2 regions of the Halomonas sp. IOP_31 genome follow, and region 2 is predicted to be linked to the other one. Evidence: predicted binding sites of a transcription regulator. Region 2 holds the regulator's gene; the other holds the start of a gene.
What was found. Region 2 encodes PhoB, which activates phosphate uptake and scavenging genes when phosphate is short. Its sites were predicted from a motif close to TGTCATANNNNTGTCANA; they were not measured.
Positions count from the first base shown of each region.

Region 1 (11,821 bases), on a different contig from region 2:
GTGGGAAACAGCGCATTCAGCCAGAGACTCAGCAGCCAGCGCAAGTTGGCGCCTAGTGCCGCGCCGCCGCCGATGGCCAATATCGATAACCACATGCGTTCTTCGTCCTGTCATTTACAAGGGAAACGAAAGCAACGCGAAGCGGCCGGGAGGAAGGGACATACGATGCCTGCTACGCACCTCGGGCGCTTCGCAGGCATCATTAACCGCCGTGACGGGCGGTGGTTCGGTCTTGAAGACCCGGAGGAATGCCATCTCCGTGGCCGGTAGGTTTACCACGCCCGCCGGCTGCGGTTCAAGAAGCCCCAGGGGGTGATCAGCCGTAGCGACCGGTGATGTAATCTTCGGCTTTCTTGGTGTAGGGATTGGAAAACATCATCTGCGTGTCGTTGTATTCGATCACCTCGCCGAGGTGGAAGAACGCCGTGTAGTCGGCGACGCGCGCGGCCTGCTGCATGTTGTGGGTGACCGTGACGATGGTGAACTGCTGCTTGAGCTTGTCCATCAAGTCCTCGATGGTCGCCGTCGAGATCGGATCGAGCGCCGAGGTGGGCTCGTCCATCAGGATCACGTCGGGCTGCACGGCGATCGCTCGGGCGATGCATAGCCGCTGCTGCTGACCGCCGGACAGCGAGGTACCGGGCTGCTGCAGCTTGTCCTTGACCTCGTTCCACAGCCCGGCGTCGGTCAGTGCGCGCTCGACCAGTTCGTCCTGCTCGGCCTTGCGACCGACCAGGTCGTGCATGCGCGGTGCGTAGGCGACGTTCTCGTAGATCGACTTGGGAAACGGGTTGGGCTTCTGGAAGACCATGCCGACCCGACGGCGCAGCGCGACCTCGTCCATTCTGGCGTCATTGACGTCGCGACCGTCCATTTCCACCCGTCCGCTGACTCGCACGCCCTTGATCAGGTCGTTCATGCGGTTGAGGCAGCGCAGGAAGGTCGACTTGCCACAGCCCGACGGACCGATCAGCGCGGTCACGTTGCGCTGGTAGACGTCGATGTCGATATTTTTCAGCGCCTGGTTGTCGCCGTACCACAGGTTGAGATCGCGCACGCGGATGCTCAGTTCGTGATTGGCCTTCTCGTTGCGGCTTACCGGCCCACCGGGCGCCGGCTGACGCTGCACGCCATGGGGTTTATCGCGACTTTCGACAGTTTGCTCGTTCAGCATGATCTTGTCCTATGCAAAGTGGTGACTTACCAGCGCCGTTCGAATTTCTTGCGCAGCCACACCGCCGTGGCATTGAGCGAGATTAGCACCGCCAGCAGCACCAGGATGCCGCCGGCCGTCTTCTCGACGAAGGCACGGTCAGGCTCTCCGGCCCAGGTGAATATCTGCGCCGGCATCACCGTCGCGGCATCCGTGAAGGAACCGCCGACATCGGGGATGAAGGCCACCATGCCGACAATGATCAAGGGCGCGGTCTCGCCCATCGCCTGGGCCATGCCGATGATCGAGCCGGTCAGAATGCCGGGCAGGGATAACGGCAGTACATGATCGCGCACCACCTGCCAGCGCGAGCAGCCGACCCCGAACGCCGCCTGGCGAATGCCGTCCGGCACGCTGCGCAGCGCCGAGCGCGTGGTGATGATGATCACCGGGAGCGTCATCAGCGCCAGCGTCAGGCCGCCGACCAGCGGCGATGAGCGCGGCACGCCGAAGAAGTTGATGTAGATCGCCAGGCCCAGCAGCCCGAACAGGATCGACGGCACCGCCGCGAGATTGTTGATGTTGATCTCGATGAGCTGGGTCAGCCGGTTGTCGGGGGCGAACTCTTCCAGATAGACCGCCGTCATCACGCCGATCGGAAAGCATACCAGCATGGTCACGATCAGCGTCAGGACGGTGCCTATCGCCGCCGAGGCGATGCCAGCCAGTTCCGCCATCTTGGAGTCGCCGTTGGTGAAGAACGTGGTATTGAAACGCAACTCGGCGCGCCCGGCCTCGACCAGGCGTTCGACCACGCGGACCTCGCTGGCGCGCAGGGCGTCCTCGTTACCCTTGAGATACTGATCAACCGAGCTGTCGGCGAGCACCCACTCCATGCGGGTGGTGCCCAGCAGCTCGGGATTTGCGTCCATACGCCTGGGGATCAGGCGCAGATAACCGCGACTGACCAGCGCGCGCACGTCATCGTCGACCGCGGCCGGCGGAATTTCACGCGCCTGCTCGCTGTAGCGGACTTCGACCTGAATCTGCGCCTGCTGGAAGGCCGGCAGGCCCTTGACCAGCATGTCGCCGATGAAAACGAGCAGAAACGCCGCCGCCAGGATCAGCGCCCCCATCGACAGGTACTTGAGGCGCGCCGAGCGGCGATGACGCCGCTTCAGCTGGGCGGTGATCTCGTCAAAGGATTGGCTCATGAGCGCAACATTCCTCGTCGTGTCACAGGGTGTTGGTGCGGTACTTGTCGCGGAAGCGACGAATCATCAGGACCGAGACCATGTTGAGGATCAGCGTGACCACGAACAGCACCAGTCCCAGCGCGAACGCGGACAAGGTTTCGGCGCTTTCGAATTCCTGGTCGCCGGTCAGCGCGGCGACGATGCGCACCGTCACGGTAGTCATGTCCTCGAGCGGGTTGGCGGTCAGGTTGGGGCGCATGCCGGCGGCCATTACCACGATCATGGTTTCGCCCAGCGCCCGCGACACCGCCAGCAGCGAAGCGGAGATGATCCCCGGCAGCGAGGCCGGCAGCACCACGTTGCGAATGGTCTCGCCCTTGGTCATGCCCAGTGCCAGCGAGCCTTCGCGCATGCTGTCGGGCACCGCATTGATCACGTCGTCGGAAAGCGACGAAATGAACGGGATGATCATGATCCCCATCACCACCCCCGGTGCCAGCGCGTTGTTGTAGGACGCATCGAGACCGAAGAAGCCGGCCACGTCGACGATGATCGGAGCAATGGTGATTGCCGCGAAGAAGCCATAGACCACGGTGGGAATCCCGGCGAGCACCTCGAGCACCGGCTTGGCCAGGTCGCGTACCTTGGGCGGTGCGAACTCGGCCATGTAGATAGCCGCCATCAGCCCCACCGGGATCGCCACCAGCATGGCGATCAGCGAAATCAGGAAGGTTCCGGCGAACAGCGGCACCGAACCGAACTGCGCTCCTCCCGCGCCTTCGCCGGCACGCCCCGCGGAAGCCAGGAAACTGTCGCCCGGCGCCCAGGTGGTCCCGGAGATGAAGTCCCACAGGCTTTGCATCTGGAAAAAGCGGATCGCTTCGGAGACGATCGACAGCAGGATGCCTACCGTGGTGACGATCGACATCAAGGCCGCCGTAGCCAGCGCCAGGCGAATGACCCTTTCGATCGCCTGGCGGGCATGAAAGTCGGGGCGCACCTGCTTGAGTCCGACGAACAGGCCGATGGCGGCAATCACCATGCTGGCCGAGAGCAAGTACACCACGGGGATCTCGGCGCCCAGCAGCAGCAGCACGAAGGCGCCCAGCGCGCCGGCCAGAATCGCCGGGCCGGCCGTGGCAAGCACTGAGAACCAGGCGTACTGATCGGGCTGGGCAAACATCGCCACGCCAGAGACGCGTGTGCGTGTCGCCTTGCCACGCGCCGCGAAGAAGGCAACCAGCCCCAGCATCAACAGCACGCCACCGAAAAGCAGATAAATCAGGTTGGTCGACATAACATTCTCTTGGCAGGAGTCCGCTCCCTCAGGGCCACCCTGCATGCATGCGGGCCGGCGGCTTGCGCCACCGGCCCCACCGTTTCATGCAGCGACATGATTACTTGAGGTCGGCCAGTTCGAGCTTCTCTTGGTTCTCGACCGCCTGACGCTGTTCGCTACGCATCTCCTCGGGCAGCGGAATCAACCCCAGCCCCTTCAGATACCCCATCGGCCCGATCATCTTCTCGGTCATGAACAGATTGGCGTATTCGTACATCGCCGGCACGGACTCGGCGTGCTGGTTCTTGATATAGAAGAACAGCGAGCGGGAGACCGGATACTCGCCGGAGCTGATCGCGTCCGGGGTCGGCGCAACGCCATCGATGCTGGCGCCGATCAGCGTGTCGGTGTTCTCCTCGAGGAACGAGTAGCCGAAGATGCCGAAGGCCTTGGTGTCCTCGGCCAGGCGCTTGACGATCAGGTTGTCGTTCTCGCCGGCGTCGATATAGGCGCCATCCGAGCGGATGTCGGTATAGCCATCGCCGCCATAGGCTGGCATGTCTTCGGAGGCGGCTTCCATGACCAGTTCCTGGAAGGCGTCACGGGTGCCGGAGGTGGTAGGCGGACCATAGACGGAAATCTCGCGATCGGGCAACGAGGGGTCGATGTCGCTCCACTTCTGGTAGGGGTTGGCAACCAGCTTGCCGTCCTGCGGCACCTTGGCGGCCAGCGCCAGGAAGATCTGCTCGCGAGTCAGGTCGATCGGTTCGTTGCTGCTGGATTCGGCGAAGGCGATACCGTCATAGCCGATCACCGCTTCGGTGATGTCGGTCACGCCGTTCTGCTGGCAACGTTCGAATTCGGAAGTCTTGATGCGCCGTGAAGCATTGGTGATATCCGGCGTATCCTCACCGACACCTTCGCAGAACAGCTTCAGGCCGCCGCCTGAGCCGGTGGACTCGATGACCGGCGTCTGGTAATCGGTGGTCGCGCCGAACTCCTCGACGACATAGCTGGCAAATGGGTAGATCGTGCTCGAGCCGACGATGCGCAGCTGCTCACGCGCCTGGGCAACGCCTGCGACGCCCATCACGGCAGCGGCGATCGCGGTCGTCTTCACGATACGGCTGTTGAGGATGCGGTTCATTGTGTAACTCCTGTCGATGAGAGTGTTCAACTTTCGCCCGACACACGATGCCTAACCAAGATGACAGCTTCATGACACGATCGCCAATCGGCCTTGCACGTGACTACGCCTGCTCGGTCGCCAGTTTCTGCGCGCGCAGCGCCTGCCCCGAGAGTACACGCACTCCCAGGTTGCCGGCGATCGAAGCGCCGATCATGGTCAGTACCATCGGCCAGGCGCTGGGGATCTCGAAGGCACCGACCAGCACGCCGGCCAGCGCCCCGGAGGAGAACTGGATGCTGCCCTGCATCGCCGTTGCCGTCGCGCTCATTGTAGGAAAATGATCGAGCATCGACGACATCGCATTGGGCCCGATCAGCCCCTGCATGCCGACGAACACCATCAGCAGCGGCGCCACCGTGTAGAGCGAAGCCAGCCCGGTGGCGAACAGCACCACCAATGCCAGCCCCGCAGCGAACTGGATGCCCAGCCCCCACAGCAGGTTGCGCTGCGGCGACGAGCGCTTGAGCAGGCGGATGTTGATGCGGTTGGAACCGGCCATGATCAGGATGTTGGCGCCGAACACGAACGGGTAGACCGCCGGTGACAAGCCGAAATACTCCATGTACAGAAAGGGCGAACCGGTAATGAAGGCGAACATGCCGGCAAACGACATCGATACCGCGCAGATATAGCCCATCGCCTCGCGATGGCGCAGCACCGTCAGATAATTGCCCAGAACCTGGGCAAAGCTCGGCGCCTCGGGATCGCGGCCGTGGGTTTCGGGCAGATAGCGACCCAACAGCCACAGCAGAAAGACCGCATAAAGCGCCAGGAAGGCAAAGATCAGCCACCAGTCGGCAAGATACAGCAGCAGGCTGCCCAGCGCCGGCGCGACCAGCGGCGCCAGCATCAGGATCATCACCATGGTCGAGAGCACCTTGGCCGCTTCGCGGCCACTGAAGCAGTCGCGCACGATCGCCGCCGAGTTGACCACCGAGGCCCCGCCGCCCAATGCCTGCACAAAGCGCAGCGCCCATAGCGCCTCGAGGCTCTCGACCTGAGTGATCGCCAGGCTCGACAGCAGGAACACCACGATGCCGCCGAGCAGCACCGGACGCCGCCCCAACCGATCGGACAACGGGCCGAAGATCAACTGGCCGACGGCGAACCCGAACAGGAACAGGCTGACCGACAGTTCGGTCAGGTGCACGCTGGCCCCGACCGCCGCGGCCAGCGCCGGAATGGCCGGTAGATAAGCATCGATGGCCAATGGCGCAAGCGCCGTATTGGCTGCCACCAATAGCGCCACGCGGCGCGCATCGAGCTGCAACATAACGCTCCTTGTCAAGGCGGACGAATAACCGGGAGGGACCCAACGAGCCGCTAATGGTAGCAGCTCTTGACCGGCCCGTCGGGACGGCCCAGGCGGACAGCATGTCATCGTCGCCATGGGCCGGGACTCCAGTATGCGGGGGGGAACGCGCTACTTCAGGAGTCGCTGCGCTGCTGCTGGGCCTCGAGCAGGTCGACCAGTGGCTGGAACTCCGCACGATTGTGCTCGTTCATGCGCATCAGGATGCGATGGGCCTCGAGGATGCGCTCCTGCAGTCCCTCCTCGTCGGCTTTTACCGCCGGCAGCTCGGCCAGCCCGCCCGCCGGCTCGGCGATCGGCGCCTGGACCAGCGTGAAATAGCGCGAAAAGCCCATGACGTCGAGCATCCGGCGCACGTCGGGATGATCGACGACGATCGTCGGCGGATGGTCGAGCCGCGCCTTGACCGCCAGAGCGACCTTGGCCAGAAAGCCCAGCGCCGTGGAATCGACATTGGTCGCCTCGCGCAGATCGACGATCACCGTCGTCAATCCCGGCATGTCCGCCAGTCGCTGGGCTTCATTGTCCAGCGTGGCACACAGGGTCAAGCGAACATCCCCACATAACTTGAGCACGAAAACGCCGCCATCGAACGCCGCCTTCAATCGCCCGTCATGCGTTGTCATGATCGAATCCGCTTAGCGTCATAATAGTCAAATCATCCGGTCGTTTTTCGCCACCCGTGGCGGCATCCTGCTCGCCCGCCATCAAGGCGGTGCGCAAGGTAGCCAGATCGTCGCAGACGACGATGCGTCGCTTGAGATCGTCAAGCCGTGCCGTCAGCGTCTTGCCCGGCAGGCCTTCCAGCACCCCGTCGGAACACAGCCACAGGCGAAAGTTCGCCGGCAGCGACACGCGATAGGCGGGATACTCCACGTTCGGAAACAGCCCCACCGGCATGCCCTCACCACGCAATACGTCGACCTCGCCCCGACTTCTGTCGACCAGCACCGGCATCGGCAATTGCGCGCCCAGCGAATAGTGCACCTCGCGCTGATCATGGTCGATCACCCCGACGAACAGCGTCACGTGCTTGCCGATGCCGGTGTCGAGCAGCTCGCGGTTGAGCTGGGCCAGCCAGCGAGGCGCCAGAGCCTCGGGGCGCTGCCCATCCCATTCGCCCAGCCAGCGGTTGCACAGATAGCGCAGCAGCACCGTGACGAAGGCCGACGAAGCGCCATGCCCCGAGACATCGGCGAAGTAGAACACGCTGTAACGGCCATCGAAACGCTGATAATCGAGGAAATCACCCGACAAATAGAGCGATGGCGCCAACCAGTAATCGCAAGCCACGCCATTGATCGCCAGCGGCTGCGCCGGCAGCAGCTTGCGCTGGATATGCCAGCCGGCTTGCTGGTCGAGCCGCAGCAGCGCCAGGTGGGTTTCCAGGTTTTCGTTGAGCTCAGCCAGTCGCGCACGGTCCCGGGCATGTTCCTCGGCAAGCTGCCGATGCTCCAGGGCCCGCGCCACCAGGCGCCTGAGCACATCGGCGTGGCGCAGCGGCTCGACCAGATAGTCGACCAGGCCGGCGTCGACCGCCGGCAGCAGATCGTCGTCGATGCGCGTCTCGGTGACCACGATCGTCGGTAGCCGACGCGCCAGCAGCGGCCAGTCGTCGAGGCTCACCGCGCGCACGTGCGCAACGATCAGCACGACCTCCGCGGGCAGCGCGTCGACATGCTCGGCAACGGTCACCGTATAGGAGGCGCCCAGGCCGAGTGCCGCGGCCAGCGCATCACGCGCCTCACCGGGGCGGTCGAGAAGACCGATCAGCGTAGGGGACTTGACCATGGAGTCGAGTTCTCACTCTGCGAAATCATCCGCATTGAAATCGAAGTCGTCATCGGCGAAGCTGTCGCGACCCTGCTCGCCGTCATTGACCTTGAAGCGTCGCTGCTGCAGATAGGTATCGCGCAGAAAGCTGTAGCGATCGCCCTGGATCAACTGCTCCTGGTCGAGCACGCTGGCCCGGTAATTGATCAGCTCGAGACCGCGCAGGCCATAGCGGGTGGCGTCGTCCTCGACGTAGGTCACCGGGTCGGTATACCAGTCCGCCGGTAGCCCGCTGGCATGGCGCAGGGTGCGCCCGCCGAGCAGCGGCAGCACCACGTAAGGCCCTTCGCCGACGCCCCACACCGCCAGCGTCTGGCCGAAGTCCTCTTCACGCACGCTCCAGCCCATCTGGGTGGCCGGATCGAGGACGCCACCCAGCCCCAATGTGCTATTGACTAGCAAGCGCCCCGAGGCGACCCCGGCATTGGCCCATTTCCATTGCAGGGCACTATTGATGATCGTGCGCAGCTCGCCGAGGTTGCTGAAGAAGTTGCCGACGCCATCCTGTACCGGCTGCGGCGTGATGAAATCGTAGCCTTGGGCAGCCGGCTTCAACGCGTAACGGTCGATAGTCTCGTTGAAGGCAAACACGCGACGGTTGAAGCCTTCCCATGGGTCCGCCGGATTGACGTCCTGCGGCGCCTGGCTGGCACAGCCGGCGAGCGTGGCCGCGGCAACGAGCCCCAGAGTTGCTTTACCTAAGTTTTCCATCAGCTCACCTTTAGTAACATTATGCTGCCGGCACTGTAGCCGGCTCCGAAGGAACACACCACCCCCAGCGCGCTGGCCGGAAGATCATCGCAATGCCGCTGGAAAGCGCTAATCACGGCGTGTGTCATGGCGTTCTCCTCACGGCGGCCGAGCCGCCTCTCGCCCGTTGGGCACCTCAGGCCTCATGACGACCGGTGATCTCGGCCCAGCGGCGTTCGAGACGCTTGGCGGATACCGGCATGCGCGTGCTCAGCTGCTGGGCGAACAGCGATACCCGCAGCTCTTCGATCCACCAGGCGAACTCGACCAGCGCCGGGTCCTCCCAGCCATCGCGACGCTCGGCCTGACGGCGATTGGCCAGTCGGGTCTCGAAGTCCTGAGCCTCTTGCATCAGCATCTGATCGCGCATGCGCTCGCGCGGGGCCTTCTCGAGACGGATGCGCGCCGCCTCCATGTAACGTGGGTACTCCTGCAGCCATTCGCCTGCTTCGCTGACGAAGCCGGGATGGACCAGCCGCTGCATCTGCGCCTTGAGATCGCCATAGACCAGCGCCAGCGACAGGCTCAGGTTGCCTTTCAGCGCCTGGGTCACCGCCAGATGGCCCTCGAGCGCGCGCTGCAGCGTCGCCACCAGACCCTCGCCATAGGCCATGAGCTCGCCACGCCGCTCGTCGAGACGCTCGCTCAGCGCCTGGCGCGAACGGGGCAGCGGGTCGAAGGCGATCTCGTGAAGAAACACCGCCGCCACCAGATCGTCGGCGAGCTGCGCCTTGCTGCCGACCTTGGCGAACAGCAGCGCGCAGCGCTCGAGCCCCGGCAGGCGCTTGAGCGCCTTGACCTGCTCGGGCAGGCGCTGCATCGCCAACCGCTTGATGCCGTGTCGATGCGCCTGGTGCGCCTTGGCCGGGTGATCGAACAGCGCCACCGCCAGCGCGCCGGCTTTTGCCTTGTCGTCACGGCTGGAATTGCGCTTGGCGTCGCCCTGCTCGACCAGCGCCGGGTAGGCGGCGACCCGAATGCCCGCCTGGGTCGTGCTGCGCGACTCGGCCAGTGGCGTTTCGGGCAGGTCGTCGACCGCCTGGCGGGTGTCACCGGCCGCATCCAGGGCCTGGGCGCCGGCGTTGGCGGCCGCGGCGAAACGCCGCTCGAGCGCCGCTGGATCGCGGCCCTGTCCCAGTTCCCTGCCTTCATGATCGACCACTCGCAGGTTCATCACCAGGTGCGCTTCGAGCTGCTCGCTGCGCCAGTCCTCGGGAGCGAGCCGCAGTCCGGTCTTGACCCGCAGGAACTCGCCGAGCGCCTCGCTCAGCGGCACATCGTCGGGGCTCAGCGTCTCGAGCGCGGCATCCACCCAGTCGGGGATTGGCACCACCTGGCGGCGTACCGACTTGGGCAGCGACTTGAGCAGCGCGATGCACTTCTCGCGCAGCAACCCCGGTACCAGCCACTCGAGGCGCCGGCGCGGCAGTTGCGACAGCATCGCTGCGGGTACGGTCAGCGTCACTCCATCATCCTCGGCGCCCGGCGCGAAATGGTAACTCAACGGGTAGCGCACGCCCTTGAGCGTCAGCGTGTCCGGGTAGTGTTCCTCGCTGACCTCATCGGCCTGGCGGGCCATCAGGCTGGCCTTGTCGAGCTTGAGCACCTCCGGGCCGTCGCGTTCCGCCTGGCGCCGCCAATGCTCGAAGCCCTTGCCGTTGACGATTTCTTCCGGCAAGCGCTGATCATAGAAATCGAACAGCGTTTCCTCATCCACCAGAATATCACGCTTTCGCGCCCTGTCCTCCAGATCTTCGACTTCATCGATCAACGCTCGGTTGTGGGCGAAGAACGCCGCCTGGGTCCGGTATTCGCCCTCGACCAGCGCGCGACGGATGAACAGCTCGCGGGCCTCGGCGGGGGCGATCGGCCCGTAATGCACCTTGCGCCGGGCGACGATCGGCAGGCCGAACAGCGTGACCTGTTCGAAGGCCACCACCTGGGCGCGCTTCATTTCCCAGTGCGGCTCGCTGTAGCTGCGCTTGACTAGATGACCCGCCAGCGGCTCGATCCATTCCGGCTGGATGCGCGCCACGTCACGCGCATAAAGCTTCGAGGTCTCGACCAGTTCGCCGGCCATCAGCCACTTGGGCGATTTCCTGGCCAGCCCCGAGCCGGGATGAATGAAGAACTTGCGGTTGCGCGCGCCCAGATACTCGCGGTTCTCGGTGAGCTGGCCGATGTTCGACAGCAGTCCGCTGAGCAGCGCCTGGTGGAAGGTCGCCTGTTGCCGACGAACGGCTTCACGTGTGGCCGCCTGCCCCGCCTCGTCAGCGTCGGCGGACGTCTCGGCCGGGGCGGCGGCCGGCACGTGAATGTCCATGTCGCGCAGCAGCTGGCGCAGTTGCCTGAAGGTGTCATGCCATTCGCGCAGCCGCAGGTAGTTAAGATACTGCTCGCGACACCAGCGTCTTAACTGATTGCCCGAGAGCGCCTCGCGGGCCGCCTCGAAGCCGTTCCACAGATTGAGCCAGGCGGCGAAGTCGGACTCCGGATCGTTCCATTGCTGATGCTTCTGATCGGCGGCCTGACGCCTGTCGGCCGGGCGCTCGCGGGGGTCCTGGATCGACAGCGCGCTGACCACCACCAGCACGTCGCGCAGGCAGTCCTGCTCGGCGGCGGCCAGCACCATGCGCGCCAGCCGCGGGTCGATGGGCAGCCGCGCCAGCCGCCGGCCGAGCGGCGACAGCCGGTTGCCCGCGTCGACCGCGCCGAGTTCGAACAACAGCCGGAAACCATCCTTGACGAAGCGCGAGTCCGGCGCGTCGACGAACGGAAAGGCCGAGATGTCATCGGGTTTCAATGACAGCAGCGAGAGCATCGACAGGATCACCGAGGCCAGGTTGGTGCGCTGGATCTCGGGCTCGGTATAGGCCGGCCGGGCGAGGTAGTCCTCTTCGCTGTAGAGACGGATGCACACACCCTCGGCGATACGCCCGCAGCGACCCTTGCGCTGATCGGCGCTGGCCTGGCTGACCGGCTCGATCGGTAGCCGCTGGATCTTGGCGCGGTAGCTGTAGCGGCTGATGCGCACCAGCCCCGGGTCGATCACGTAGCGGATCCCGGGCACCGTCAATGAGGTCTCGGCGACGTTGGTGGCGAGCACGAT
Region 1 is NZ_JAIRBP010000008.1:45,739-57,559, reverse strand. Features, by position in the region: gene crcB (fluoride efflux transporter CrcB) at 1-95, opposite strand, end outside; fluoride riboswitch at 187-268, opposite strand; gene pstB (phosphate ABC transporter ATP-binding protein PstB) at 317-1,174, opposite strand; gene pstA (phosphate ABC transporter permease PstA) at 1,201-2,367, opposite strand; gene pstC (phosphate ABC transporter permease subunit PstC) at 2,390-3,646, opposite strand; gene K7I12_RS06370 (PstS family phosphate ABC transporter substrate-binding protein) at 3,747-4,775, opposite strand; gene K7I12_RS06365 (Bcr/CflA family multidrug efflux MFS transporter) at 4,879-6,090, opposite strand; gene K7I12_RS06360 (STAS domain-containing protein) at 6,246-6,755, opposite strand; gene K7I12_RS06355 (PP2C family protein-serine/threonine phosphatase) at 6,742-7,920, opposite strand; gene K7I12_RS06350 (MlaA family lipoprotein) at 7,933-8,673, opposite strand; gene hrpA (ATP-dependent RNA helicase HrpA) at 8,849-11,821, opposite strand, start outside.
Region 1: the regulator PhoB is predicted to act here: its motif matches at 4,835-4,852, upstream of K7I12_RS06370 (PstS family phosphate ABC transporter substrate-binding protein).

Region 2 (11,821 bases):
GACGCGCACGACATGCCCCGCTTCGCTCAGCGCGCGGGTATCGGCGGCGACCTGTTCGAGCAGCGCGGCGACGTCGACGCGGCTTTCCTGTTCCAGGCGATGATCGGTTTCCAGGCGCGACAAGAGCAGCAGGTCGTCGACCAGATTCTGCATGCGCGTGGTCTGCTCCTGCATCTGGTCGAGGCCGCGTTGCCAGCGCGGCGGCAACTGCTCGTCCGGCATGTCCTCGGTCAGGGCGGCATAGGTTTCCAGATAGCCGGAAAGTACGGTCAGCGGCGTGCGCAGCTCGTGGGAAACGTTGGCGACGAAGTCGCGGCGCATCTGCTCGAGGCGGTGCAGGCGGGTGATGTCGCGAGCCATCACCAGCCGTTCGTCGTCGCCGTAGAGAGTGATCTGAAACTGCAGGATCAGGTCGTCGCGCAGCGGCGAGGGCAGGGTCAGCGGCTCGCGATAGTCGCGAGCATTGAAATAATCGACGAAACGCGGCGCGCGCAGCAGGTTGGTGATGTGCTGGCCGCGATCGTGGCGGGTCTGCAGGCCGAGCATGCGCTCGGCGGCGCTGTTCCACCACTCCAGGTCGCCACGGCTGTCGAGCATCACCACGCTGTCGCGCATCGCCTCGGAGGATTCCTGGACGCGGCGGATGACGTCGCGCAGGCGCTGCTGGGTCAGCCGCTGGCTCTTCTGGTACTTGTACAGCCGATCGAACAGATCGCCCCACACGCCGCTGCCCACCGGCGGCTCGCGACCAGGATGATAGGTCAGCCAGACGTACAGCTCGCGCAGATGGCGCAGGTGAATGAACACGAACAGCCCCAGGCCGACCGCCAGCCCCCAGCCCGGCTCGCCGAGCACCCAGCCCAACAGCCCCAGCCCGCCGACCAGATAGCCCAGCCGCCAGAGTTCGTTGGTCCAGTAGTACATCGCGGTCTCTCAGAGTCTGGTCGAGAAGCGGTAGCCAGTACCGCGCACGGTCTGGATCAGGTGCTGATGGGGTTCGCCGAGCGCCTTGCGCAGGCGGCGGATATGCACGTCGACGGTGCGCTCCTCGACGTAGACGCTGCCGCCCCACACCTGATCGAGCAACTGGCCGCGGGTATAGGCGCGCTCCTGGTGGGTCATGAAGAACTGCAGCAGGCGGTACTCGGTAGGACCGATCTCCAGCGACTGACCATGCGCGGAGACCCGATGGCTGGCCGGATCGAGCGTGAGCCCCTCGACCTCGACCGCGTCCTCGATACCGCGCGGCGTGGTCCGGCGCAGCACCGCCTTGAGCCTCGCGACCAGCTCGCGCGGCGAGAACGGCTTGGTGATGTAGTCGTCGGCGCCGGCCTCGAGGCCGAGGATCTTGTTGTCCTCCTCGCTCTTGGCGGTGAGCAGGATGATCGGCAGCTCGGCGGTGGTTTCCTCGCGCTTGAGCCGCCGCGCCAGCTCGATGCCGCTGGTGCCGGGCATCATCCAGTCGAGCAGCAGCAGGTCGGGCTGATCGTCGACGATCAGGGCGTGGGCGCTCTGGGCGTTGTCGGCCTCGAGAACGCGATAATCGGCCATCTCCAGCGCCACGGCGATCATCTCGCGGATCGCGGACTCGTCATCGACGATCAGTACGGTCTTGGATGTCATGTTGCCGGATCTCCACCAATGACAGGTCGATGACGATTACACCGTCTCGACATGACAAGCTTGTGACAAGCGCCGCGCCGCTGCAATCGCGGCGGGCGGGAAGTCACCCGGCGCTCGGCCATAGCGCCAGCGCCAGTCCGGCCCACAGCACCAGTCCCGCCCAGTGGTTGTTGAGAAACGCCCGGAAGCAGCGCTCCCGCGAGCGCTCGCGAATCAGCCAGTGCTGGTAGACGAAGATCAGCGCCATGGCCGCGAGGCCGGCCCAGAAAAACCCGCCCAGCGCCTGGCGGGTGCCGACCACCGCCAGCAGCGTCAGCGTGGCGAGTTGCAACAGGCCGATCATCAGCCGGTCGTAGTGGCCGAACAGCACCGCGGTGGACTTGATGCCGATCCTGAGATCGTCGTCGCGGTCGACCATCGCGTACTGGGTGTCGTAGGCCACCGTCCACGCCACGTTGGCGAAGAACAGCAGCCAGGCGTCGGCCGGCAACTCGCCGAGTACCGCGCCGAAGGCCATGGGGATCGCCCACGAGAAGGCCGCGCCGAGGAATAGCTGCGGCCAGTGGGTGTAGCGCTTCATGAACGGGTAGATGAACGCCAGCGCCACGCCGCCCAGCGACAGCATGATGGTGAACGGATTGGTCAGGTAGACCAGCACGAAGGCAAGCGCCACCAGCACGCCGAACAGCACCTTGGCCTCGCCCTCGCCGATTCGCCCGGTGGCCAGCGGCCGGTCCCGGGTGCGCTTGACGTGGCCGTCGAAATGGCGATCGGCGTAGTCGTTGATCACGCAGCCCGCGGCGCGCATCACGTACACCCCGGCGATGAAGATCAGCAGCGTGGCGCGCTCGGGCAGGCCCTCGGCGGCGATCCACAGCGCCCACAGCGTCGGCCACATCAACAGCCAGGTGCCGATCGGCCGGTCGAGGCGGGTCAGCTGCAGGAAAGCGGGCAGGCGCGCCGGGCTGAAGCGCGCAAGGCCGGTGGGGGGCGAGCTGGGTTGCTGCATGAGTGCCTCCGGAGACGATCCCCGCTAGTCTAGCGTTTGGCCAGCCCCAGTTCATCCGCCATGCGTACCAGGAAGAATTCCTGCACCAGCACCGCGAAACGCCCGTGACGCAGCAACGAGCGGCGCGACCAGCACGTCTCGCAGAGTCCCGCTTCGCCGTGCAGGGCGGGCGGCTGGCGGATGATCTCGATCGGACCGCGGACCAGCCCCGGCTGGCGAAACAGCCAACTGCCCAGCGAGCGCTCGCCGAGCTGATTGAGGCGTTGGCCGCGCAGGCTGGCGAGTCGCGCCACCGAGCGGGCGACGACCCAGGGCCGGCCGCCGACGCACAGCGCCACCTCGCGACACCAGACCCGCTGGCCGGGCGCGATGCCCAGCGCCCGCGCTTCGTCGGCGCGGGCGCGCGCGATGCGCTGCGTCAACAGACGTACCCGGAAGTCGCCGCCGCCGGCCGCGACCAGCCGCCTCGTCAGCGAGTCGCGGCTCGCCAGCCACTGCCACCAGGCCGGGCTCATCGCCATGCGCCAGGCCGCCGCGGGGCGCCAACGGGGCCAGCGTGGCGGTGCGGCATGGCGGGGCTGGGCCTCGTGCACGGTGCTCTCCTGTGGTCTCGGGCCGGGTCAGATTGGGCGCGCTAGTGTACCATGGGCGGCCCACTCCACGGCCTAGGAGCCTGTCGGACTGCGCATGAATGCACCCCTGACCATCCTCGGCAGCGGCATGGCCGGACTGGGCCTGGCTCGCCAGCTACGTGCCCGCCAGCCCGGCCGGCCGATCACCCTGATCACCGCCGACGGCGGCGACGAGTATGCCAAGCCGCTGCTCTCCACCGGCTTCGCCAAGCGCCTGGCACCGGGTGCGCTGGCCACGCGCTCGGCGCTGGCCGTGGCCGACGAACTGCAGCTGGTGGTACGCACCTATACCCGGGTCGAGGCGCTCGATCCGGCCGCGCGCGAGCTGCACATCGGGGCCGAACGGCTGGCCTACAGTGAGCTGGTGATCGCCACCGGCGCCGCGCCGCAGCCGCCCTTCATGATCGATGCGGCGCTCAGGCACCGGCGGGTGTTCACGATCAACGACCTCGACGACTATCGCGCCTTTCATGCCGCGCTCACCGCACTCGAGCGGCCGGCACGGGTCGCCATCGTCGGCGCGGGCCTGGTGGGTTGCGAGTACGCCAACGATCTGGCCGCCGGCGGACACGGCGTGGCGCTGGTGGCCCCGGAAAGCGCACCGCTGGCGCGCCTGCTGCCCGAGCCGCTGGGCCGGGCGCTGGCCGGGGAGCTGGCCGCTGCCGGCATCGATCTGCACCTGGGGCGCAGCGTGACCGCGCTCGCCCACGACGGCAGCGACCTGCGCCTGGCGCTGGACGACGGCCACGGTCTGGACGCCGATCTGGTGCTGGTCGCCACCGGCCTGGCGCCGCGCCGCGAGCTGGCGCACGCGGCCGGACTCGAGACCAGCGCGGCGGGCATCCATACCGACCGTCAGCTGCGCACCTCGGCGCCGGGGATCTACGCGCTGGGCGACGTGGCCTGCGTCGACGGGATCAATGCGATGTACGTGCAGCCGCTGCAGGCCAGCGTCAAGGCGCTGGCGGCGACGCTGGCCGGCACCCCGAGCGCGGTGCGCTACGGGCCATGGCCGGTGATCGTCAAGACGCCGTGCTGCCCGGTGGTCGCGCTGCCCCCGCGCACAGCCCCCGCGCGCTGGCGGATCGAGGGCCAAGGCAGCGATTTGACCGCGCTTGCCGAGGACGAAAACGAGCGTTTAATGGGCTTTGCGTTGACAGGCGCCTGCGTGCGGCGGAAAGTCGAACTGGCGCGGGCCGCACCGGCATTGCTAATCTAGTGGCGTCATATCGCCCGCCGGCCTGCCGGCCGCGGTTACATCGCACACACCCACGACATGAAAAACAACAAGCGGCGGTAGCGACCGCTGTCTTATCAGCCAAATCAGGAGGGCTTTATGCGCAAGCCAGAACTCGCGGCGGCGATCGCCGAGCGTGCCGATCTTTCCAAGGACAAGGCCAGTCAGGTACTCAACGTCATCCTCGACGAGATCACCGGTACCGTGGCCAAGGGCCAGGACGTGTCATTGATCGGCTTCGGCTCCTTCACCGTGCGCGAGCGGGCGGCCCGTACCGGCAAGAACCCGCAGACCGGCGAGTCGCTGACCATCCCGGCCAGCAAGACCGTCGCCTTCAAGGCCGGCAAGGCCCTCAAGGACGCCGTCTCCAAGTAGACGGCGTGTTGCGGAGAACCCGCTGACCCGGGTTTCTCCGCCAGGCCGGCTGCCCGGCAGCCGGCACGCGCTCTGCGCTCATCGTCAATTCTGGATGCTTCATGAAGCTGCGAATGCTGCTGTGGCTACTCGGCTGGATGCTCAAGCGCGCGCGTCGCCGTCAGGGGCGCTTTGGCGAGCTGCTGCGCGACAACGGCCGCCTCGACTGGGGCATCGCCACCGAGGACCTGCGCATCGCCCGGCACTATCGAATGACCGCCGAAGCTATCGACAGCGCACCCGGGCTGCCGGTGGATCTCGATCTGGAACTGCGCTTTCGCGACGCCGACAGCGCCCTGGCCATTCTCAAGAAACCCACCCAGCGGGCCTTTCTCGACGGCATGATCGACGGCCGGGTCCGGCTGGTCGGCGACTCCCGCGATCTGCAACGTCTGCAGAAGCTGCTCGGCCAGCTGCGCTGAGCGAGCGATTATCCGCACGACTCGAACGGTGATTGACGTTAAACTAAAGTCGTAGTTTGGAGAAGCCAGCCCTTCCCGCAACAGGACACGATTTCCGCTTATGTTGCCCCGCCTGCTCGATCAGCCGCTCAGACGCCTGTGGACCCTGGATACCTTCGCCTACAGCCTGCGGGTGTTCATTGCGCTGGTCGGGGCGCTGCTGGTCTGCTGGCAGCTCGGCGACATGGCCAAGCTGATCCCGCTGTTTCTGGGCATCATCGCCAGTGCGCTGGCCGAGACCGACGACAGCTGGCAGGGCCGACTCAAGGCGCTGGGCGCGACTCTCGCCTGCTTCAGCATCGCCGCGCTGTCGGTGGAAATGCTGTTCGGCTACCCCTGGGCGTTCGCCGTGGGCCTGGCGCTGTCGACGTTCGCCATGACCATGCTCGGTGCGGTGGGCCAGCGCTACGCCACCATTGCCTACGCCACGCTGATCCTGGCGATCTATACCATGATCGATCTTGAGCGTCATGACAGCGTGGCGCTCGGCGAGCTGTGGCGCGAGCCGTTGCTGCTGGTGATCGGTGCGGCCTGGTACGGCGTGATCTCGGTGGTCTGGTGCGCGCTGTTCTCGCGCCAGCCGCTCAAGCTGAGCATGGCGCTGGTGTTTCGCGAGCTGGGCGAGTACCTGCGCCTCAAGGCGCTGTTGTTCGAACCGCTGCGCGGACTCGACATCGAGGCCCGCCGGCTGGCGCTGGCCGAGCAGAACGGCCGGGTGGTCAATGCCCTGAACCAGGCCAAGGAGATGATCTTCCGGCGCCTCGAGGGCCAGCGCAGCGCGCACAAGCTCAATCGCTACCTGCGGCTGTACTTCATCGCCCAGGACATCCACGAGCGCGCCAGCTCCTCGCACTACCCCTACGGTGAGCTGGCCGAGGCGTTCTTTCATCACGATGTGCTGTTTCGCTGCCAGCGGCTGCTCGACCAGCAGGGCCGGGGCTGCCGCTCGCTGGCCCGGGCGCTGCTGATGCGCCGGCCGTTCGAGCATGGTCAGAGCGAACAGGCGCTGCGCGATCTGAGCGCCTCGCTCGACTACCTGCATGCCCAGCGGCGCCCCGAATGGCGCGGACTGCTGCACTCGCTGGACGCGCTGGCCGACAACCTGGCCACCCTCGAGCACCAGCTGAGCGGGGCGCAGAACCCCGACGCCCGCGACGAGCATCCAGACAGCAGCCTGTACGACCGCTCGCCGCGCGGGCTGCGCGACGTGCGCGACCGCCTCCTGTCGCACCTTACCCCGGCCTCGCCGATCTTCCGTCATGCCCTGCGGTTGTCGGTGACGCTGATGGTCGGTTACGGCGTGCTGCACCTGGTGCATCCCGCCCAGGGCTACTGGATCCTGCTCACCAGCCTGTTCGTGTGCCGGCCCAATTTTGGCGCTACGCGGCGTTTCTTGTGGCAGCGCATCGTCGGCACGGTGGTCGGGCTGGTCGCCGGCTGGGCGCTGATCTCGCTGTTTCCCGGCCAACTGATCCAGTTGTCGATCGCGGTACTCGCCGGGGTGGTGTTCTTCGCCAGCCGGACGCGGCACTACATCGTCGCCACCGCCGCCATCACGCTGCTGGTGCTGTGCAGCTTCAATCAGGTGGGCGACGGCTTCGGGCTGATCTGGCCACGGCTGTTCGATACCCTGGTCGGGGCACTGATCGCCGGCCTGGCGGTGATGCTGATCCTGCCCGACTGGCAGGGCCGGCGGCTGCATCGCCAGGGTGCCGAGACGCTCATCGCCAGCGTGCGCTACCTGCGCGAGATCGTCAGCCAGTACATCGGCGGCAAGCAGGACGATCTCGACTACCGGCTGGCGCGGCGCAACGCCCACAACGCCGACGCCGCGCTGTCCACACTGCTCGCCAACGTGCGCCTGGAGCCCGGGCATTTCCGCAAGGACGCCGAGGTCGGCTTTCGCTTCCTTGGCCATTCGCACACCCTGCTCAGCTATCTTTCGGCGCTCGGCGCGCATCGCGGCGAGACCCGCGCGCTGGCCGACGACGCCACGCTGCGCCAGGCCGCCGAGGCGATCGGCGACGATCTCGAGGCGATCGCCGGGCGGCTGCGCGAACGCGGCACGATGCCGGCGCTGGATGATGCCGAAGCGCGCGGCCTGGCGCTGCAGGCCCAGGCGATGGAGGAAAGCAGCGAGGAGCGCCGCTTGCTGCAGACTCAGCTGTCATTGATCAGCCGTCAACTGGTGGCGCTGCGCGATGCGGCGGCGCGGCTGGCGGCCCAGGAGGGCTGAGCGAGACGTAGTAAGGGCGCGTCTCACACCTGGCCGTAGCGGCCCGCTTCCTCGCCCAGCCAGCGGCGGATCAGCGGCGCGCTGGCATCCGGCGCTTCCTCGAGCAGCGCCCGGGCCAGCGGGCTGACGCGCTCGAGCAGATCGCGGTCGCGCTCCAGATCGGCGATCTTCATCTGCGCCAGGCCGGTCTGGCGGGTGCCCAGCACTTCGCCGGGGCCGCGCAGCTCGAGATCCTTCTCGGCGATGCGAAAGCCGTCGGTGGTCTCGCGCATCACCCCCAGCCGCTCGCGGGAGTGCGCCGACAGCGGCGGCCGGTAGAGCAGCACGCAGAAACTCTCGGTATCGCCGCGCCCCACCCGCCCGCGTAACTGATGAAGCTGCGACAACCCCAGGCGTTCGGGATTCTCGATGATCATCAGGCTGGCGTTGGGCACGTCGACGCCGACCTCGATCACCGTGGTGGCGACCAGCAGGTCGAGCTCGCCGCGCTTGAAGGCGTCCATCACCGCGGCCTTCTCGGCGGCCTTCATGCGCCCGTGGACCAGGCCGACGGCGAGTGCCGGCAGCGCCTCGGTCAGCGCGTCGCGGGTCGCTTCGGCAGCCTGGCACTGCAATGCCTCTGACTCCTCGATCAGCGTGCAGACCCAGTAGGCCTGGCGACCGGCGTCGCAGGCCCGGCGAATGCGCTCGACCACCTCGGGGCGGCGTTCGTCGGGCACCGCCACGGTCTGCACCGGGGTGCGCCCCGGCGGCAGCTCGTCGATCACCGACAGGTCGAGATCGGCGTAGGCGCTCATCGCCAGGGTGCGCGGGATCGGCGTGGCGGTCATGATCAGCTGATGCGGGGTCAGCCCGCCGGCTTCGCCCTTCTGGCGCAGCGCCAGGCGCTGGTGGACGCCGAAGCGATGCTGCTCGTCGACGATCGCCAGGCCCAGGCGCTGGAAGTGCACGTCCTCCTGGAACAGCGCATGAGTGCCCACCACTACCTGCGCCCGGCCGTCGGCGATCGCCGCCTTGGTGTCGAGGCGCGCCTTGCCCTTGAGCTTGCCGGCCAGCCAGGCGACGTCGATGCCCAGCGGCGTGAACCAGTCGCGGAAATTGCGAAAATGCTGCTCGGCGAGGATCTCGGTGGGCGCCATGACCGCCGCCTGGCAACCGCCGGCGATGGCGGCCAGCGCGGCCAGCGCGGCGACCACCGTCTTGCCCGAGCCGACGTCGCCCTGCACCAGGCGCAGCATCGGCTGGGCGGTTTCCAGGTCGCGGGCGATCTCGTCGAGCACCCTCCGCTGGGCGCCGGTCAGCGAGAACGGCAGCTGGGCGACGAAGCGCGTCTGCAGGCCGCGGCCGCTGGGCAGCGGCGGCGCGCCGTCGGCCTGGATGCGCAGGCGCACCTGACGCAGGCTGAGCTGGTGGGCGAGCAGCTCTTCCAGGGCCAGCCGGCGCTGGGTGGGGTGGGTGCCGGCGGCGAGCCGCTCGAGATCGGCATCCGGTGGCGGCTCGTGCAGGTAACGCAGGCAGGCGTGCAGCTCGGGTAGCCGGAAGCGTTCGCGCAGCGGTTCGGGAATGCCGTCGGGCAGCGCCTGCGGCGCGCCGGCAAGGATTTTCAGGGCCTGGCCGATCAGTCCGCGCAGGCGCGGCTGGGTCAGCCCCACGGTGGTCGGGTAGATCGGCGTCAGATGGTCCTCGACCGGGGTCTCGCCGGATTTCAGCAGGCGATACTCGGGATGATAGATCTCGAGCCCGGTGGCGCCGGCGCGCGCCTCGCCGAAGCAGCGCACGTGCGCTCCGGGGGCGAACTGCTGCTGCTGGGCCGGCGAGAAGTGGAAAAACCGCAGGCTGATGATCCCCGAGCCATCCTTGAGCCGCACCAGCAGGCTGCGTCGGCGGCCCTTGACCACGTCGGCGGCGGCCACCTCGCCCTCGACCACGCCCTCCATGCCGGCGCGCAGGGTGCCGATCGGGGTGATCCGCGTGCGATCCTGATAGCGCAGCGGCAGATGGAACAACAGGTCGCCGAGCGTATCGATGCGCAGCCGCGCCAACTTGGCGGAGAGCGCCTCGCCGACCCCGTCGAGCGCGTTGACCGGTTGGTCGAGCTCGCTCATGCCGGCACAGGGTCGACATGACGCTGCTGGCAGGCGTCGATCGCCGCGATCAGCGCATCGATCGCCTTGGGCCGCGGGAAGCTGGCCCGCCAGGCGATCGCCACGGTACGGCTGGGCGCGGTGGGTGTGAAGGGCCGGCTCTCGAGCAATCCGGACTCGTAATGATTGGTGCCGATCGCCGAGCGCGGCAGCACGGTGACGCCGAGCTTGGAGGCGACCATGTGGCGGATCGTCTCCAGCGAGCCGCCTTCGGCGGTCAAGGTGTTGCTCGGGCTGTTGAGGTGGGTGCCGATCGCCGGGCAGGCCTCGAGGATTTGATCGCGGAAGCAATGGCCCTCGCCGAGCAGCAGCAGGCGCTCGTCGAGCAGGTTCTCCTTGTCGATGGTCGCCTTGCGCGTCCAGGGATGATCGCTGGGCATCAGCACTTCGAAGGGCTCCTCATAGAGCGCTCGCGTGACCACGTCGGCCTCGGTGAACGGCAGCGCGACGATGATCGCGTCGAGCTCGCCGCTTCTGAGCTTGCGGCGCAGCTCGGCGGTGAAGCTCTCCTCGATGTACAGCGGCATCTGCGGCGCGCTGCGTGACAGCTCGGGGATCAGGTAGGGGAATAAGTAGGGGCCGATGGTGTAGATCGCACCGATGCGCAACGGGCTGGCCAGCTGATCCTTGCCTTCGTTGGCCAGCTCGCGGATCACGCTGGCCTGCTCGAGCACGCGCTGGGCCTGGCTTATCACCTTCTCGCCCAGCGGCGTGACCTGGACGGTGGACTTGGAGCGCTCGAACAACGCCACCCCCAGCTCCTCTTCGAGTTTCTTCACGGCCACCGACAGCGTGGGCTGCGAGACGAAGCAGCGCTCGGCGGCACGCCCGAAGTGGCGCTCCTGCGCCAAGGTTACGATGTAGCGAAGTTCTGTTAGAGTCATGAGTGGGGCCGAGAGGGCTATCCTATTGCATCGATGAATGACTTCGTTTTACCAAGGAGCCAGGTAAAGGTGAAGAATACGAGTCTTATTCTGGGCTGCGGCGACATCGGAACGACGCTGGGCCTGCAGCTGGCGGAAGCCGGTCATCGCGTGATCGGCGTGCGTCGCCATCCGCAATCCCTCGACGATACGCCGATCGAGCCATTGGCGCTCGATCTCAACGATTCGGCGGCGCTTGCGCAGCTGCCCGAGGCCGACATTATCGTTTATGTGGCCAGCGCCGACCATTTCGATGAAACGGCCTATCGGGCCGCTTACCTCGATGGCCTCAAGGCGGTGCTCGACGAGTTCGGCCGGCGCGAGGCGGCACCCAAGCGGGTGTTTTTCGTGTCCTCGACCGGGGTCTATGCCCAGCAGGACGGCGAACAGGTCGACGAGCACTCCCCGACCGAGCCGCACGGCTTTTCCGGGCAACTGATGCTGGCCGCCGAGCAGGCGCTGCAGGCGCACTCGCTGCCGGGCACCGTGGTGCGCTTCTCGGGCATCTACGGGCCCGGCCGCGACCGGCTGATCCAGCAGGTGCGCGAGGGCCGCATGGGCGCGGCGATTCCGCCGATGTATACCAACCGCATCCATCGCGACGATTGCGCCGGAGTGCTTGCCCACCTGATCGAAATGACGCTGGCCGAGCGCGAGATCGACACGCTCTACCTGGCCAGCGACTGCGAGCCGGTGCCATTGCACGAGGTCACCGCCTGGCTGGCGCAGCGCCTCAAGGTCGAGTCGAGCGCAACCATGCAGTCGCCGCTCAAGCGCCGCTCGAGCAAGCGCTGCAACAACACCCGGCTGTGCGAGACCGGCTACCGCTTTCGTTACCCGACCTTCCGCGAAGGCTACGCCGAACTGCTGGCCACCGGCGCCGCGACCCGCCCCGAGAAGGCCTGAGCGGCGCAGCGCCCTGTCGGCGACGAGGCTAGTCGCCGATCACCATGATTGCCTCGGCCTCGACCTGGCTGCCCTTGGGCAGCGCCGTGACGCCGACCGCCGCGCGCGCCGGGTAGGGCGACTCGAAGAATTCCTCCATGACCGTGTTGACCTTGGCGAAGTCGTCCAGATCGACCAGATAGAGGTTGAGCTTGACGATGTCCTGCAGCGAGCCGGCGGCCTCCTCGCAGACCGCG
Region 2 is NZ_JAIRBP010000032.1:24,440-36,260, forward strand. Features, by position in the region: gene phoR (phosphate regulon sensor histidine kinase PhoR) at 1-924, opposite strand, end outside; gene phoB (phosphate regulon transcriptional regulator PhoB) at 934-1,623, opposite strand; gene ubiA (4-hydroxybenzoate octaprenyltransferase) at 1,727-2,632, opposite strand; gene K7I12_RS14305 (chorismate--pyruvate lyase family protein) at 2,662-3,225, opposite strand; gene K7I12_RS14310 (FAD-dependent oxidoreductase) at 3,320-4,483, shown strand; gene K7I12_RS14315 (HU family DNA-binding protein) at 4,601-4,876, shown strand; gene K7I12_RS14320 (hypothetical protein) at 4,978-5,337, shown strand; gene yccS (YccS family putative transporter) at 5,438-7,612, shown strand; gene recG (ATP-dependent DNA helicase RecG) at 7,636-9,717, opposite strand; gene K7I12_RS14335 (hydrogen peroxide-inducible genes activator) at 9,714-10,640, opposite strand; gene K7I12_RS14340 (SDR family oxidoreductase) at 10,710-11,585, shown strand; gene K7I12_RS14345 (RidA family protein) at 11,614-11,821, opposite strand, start outside.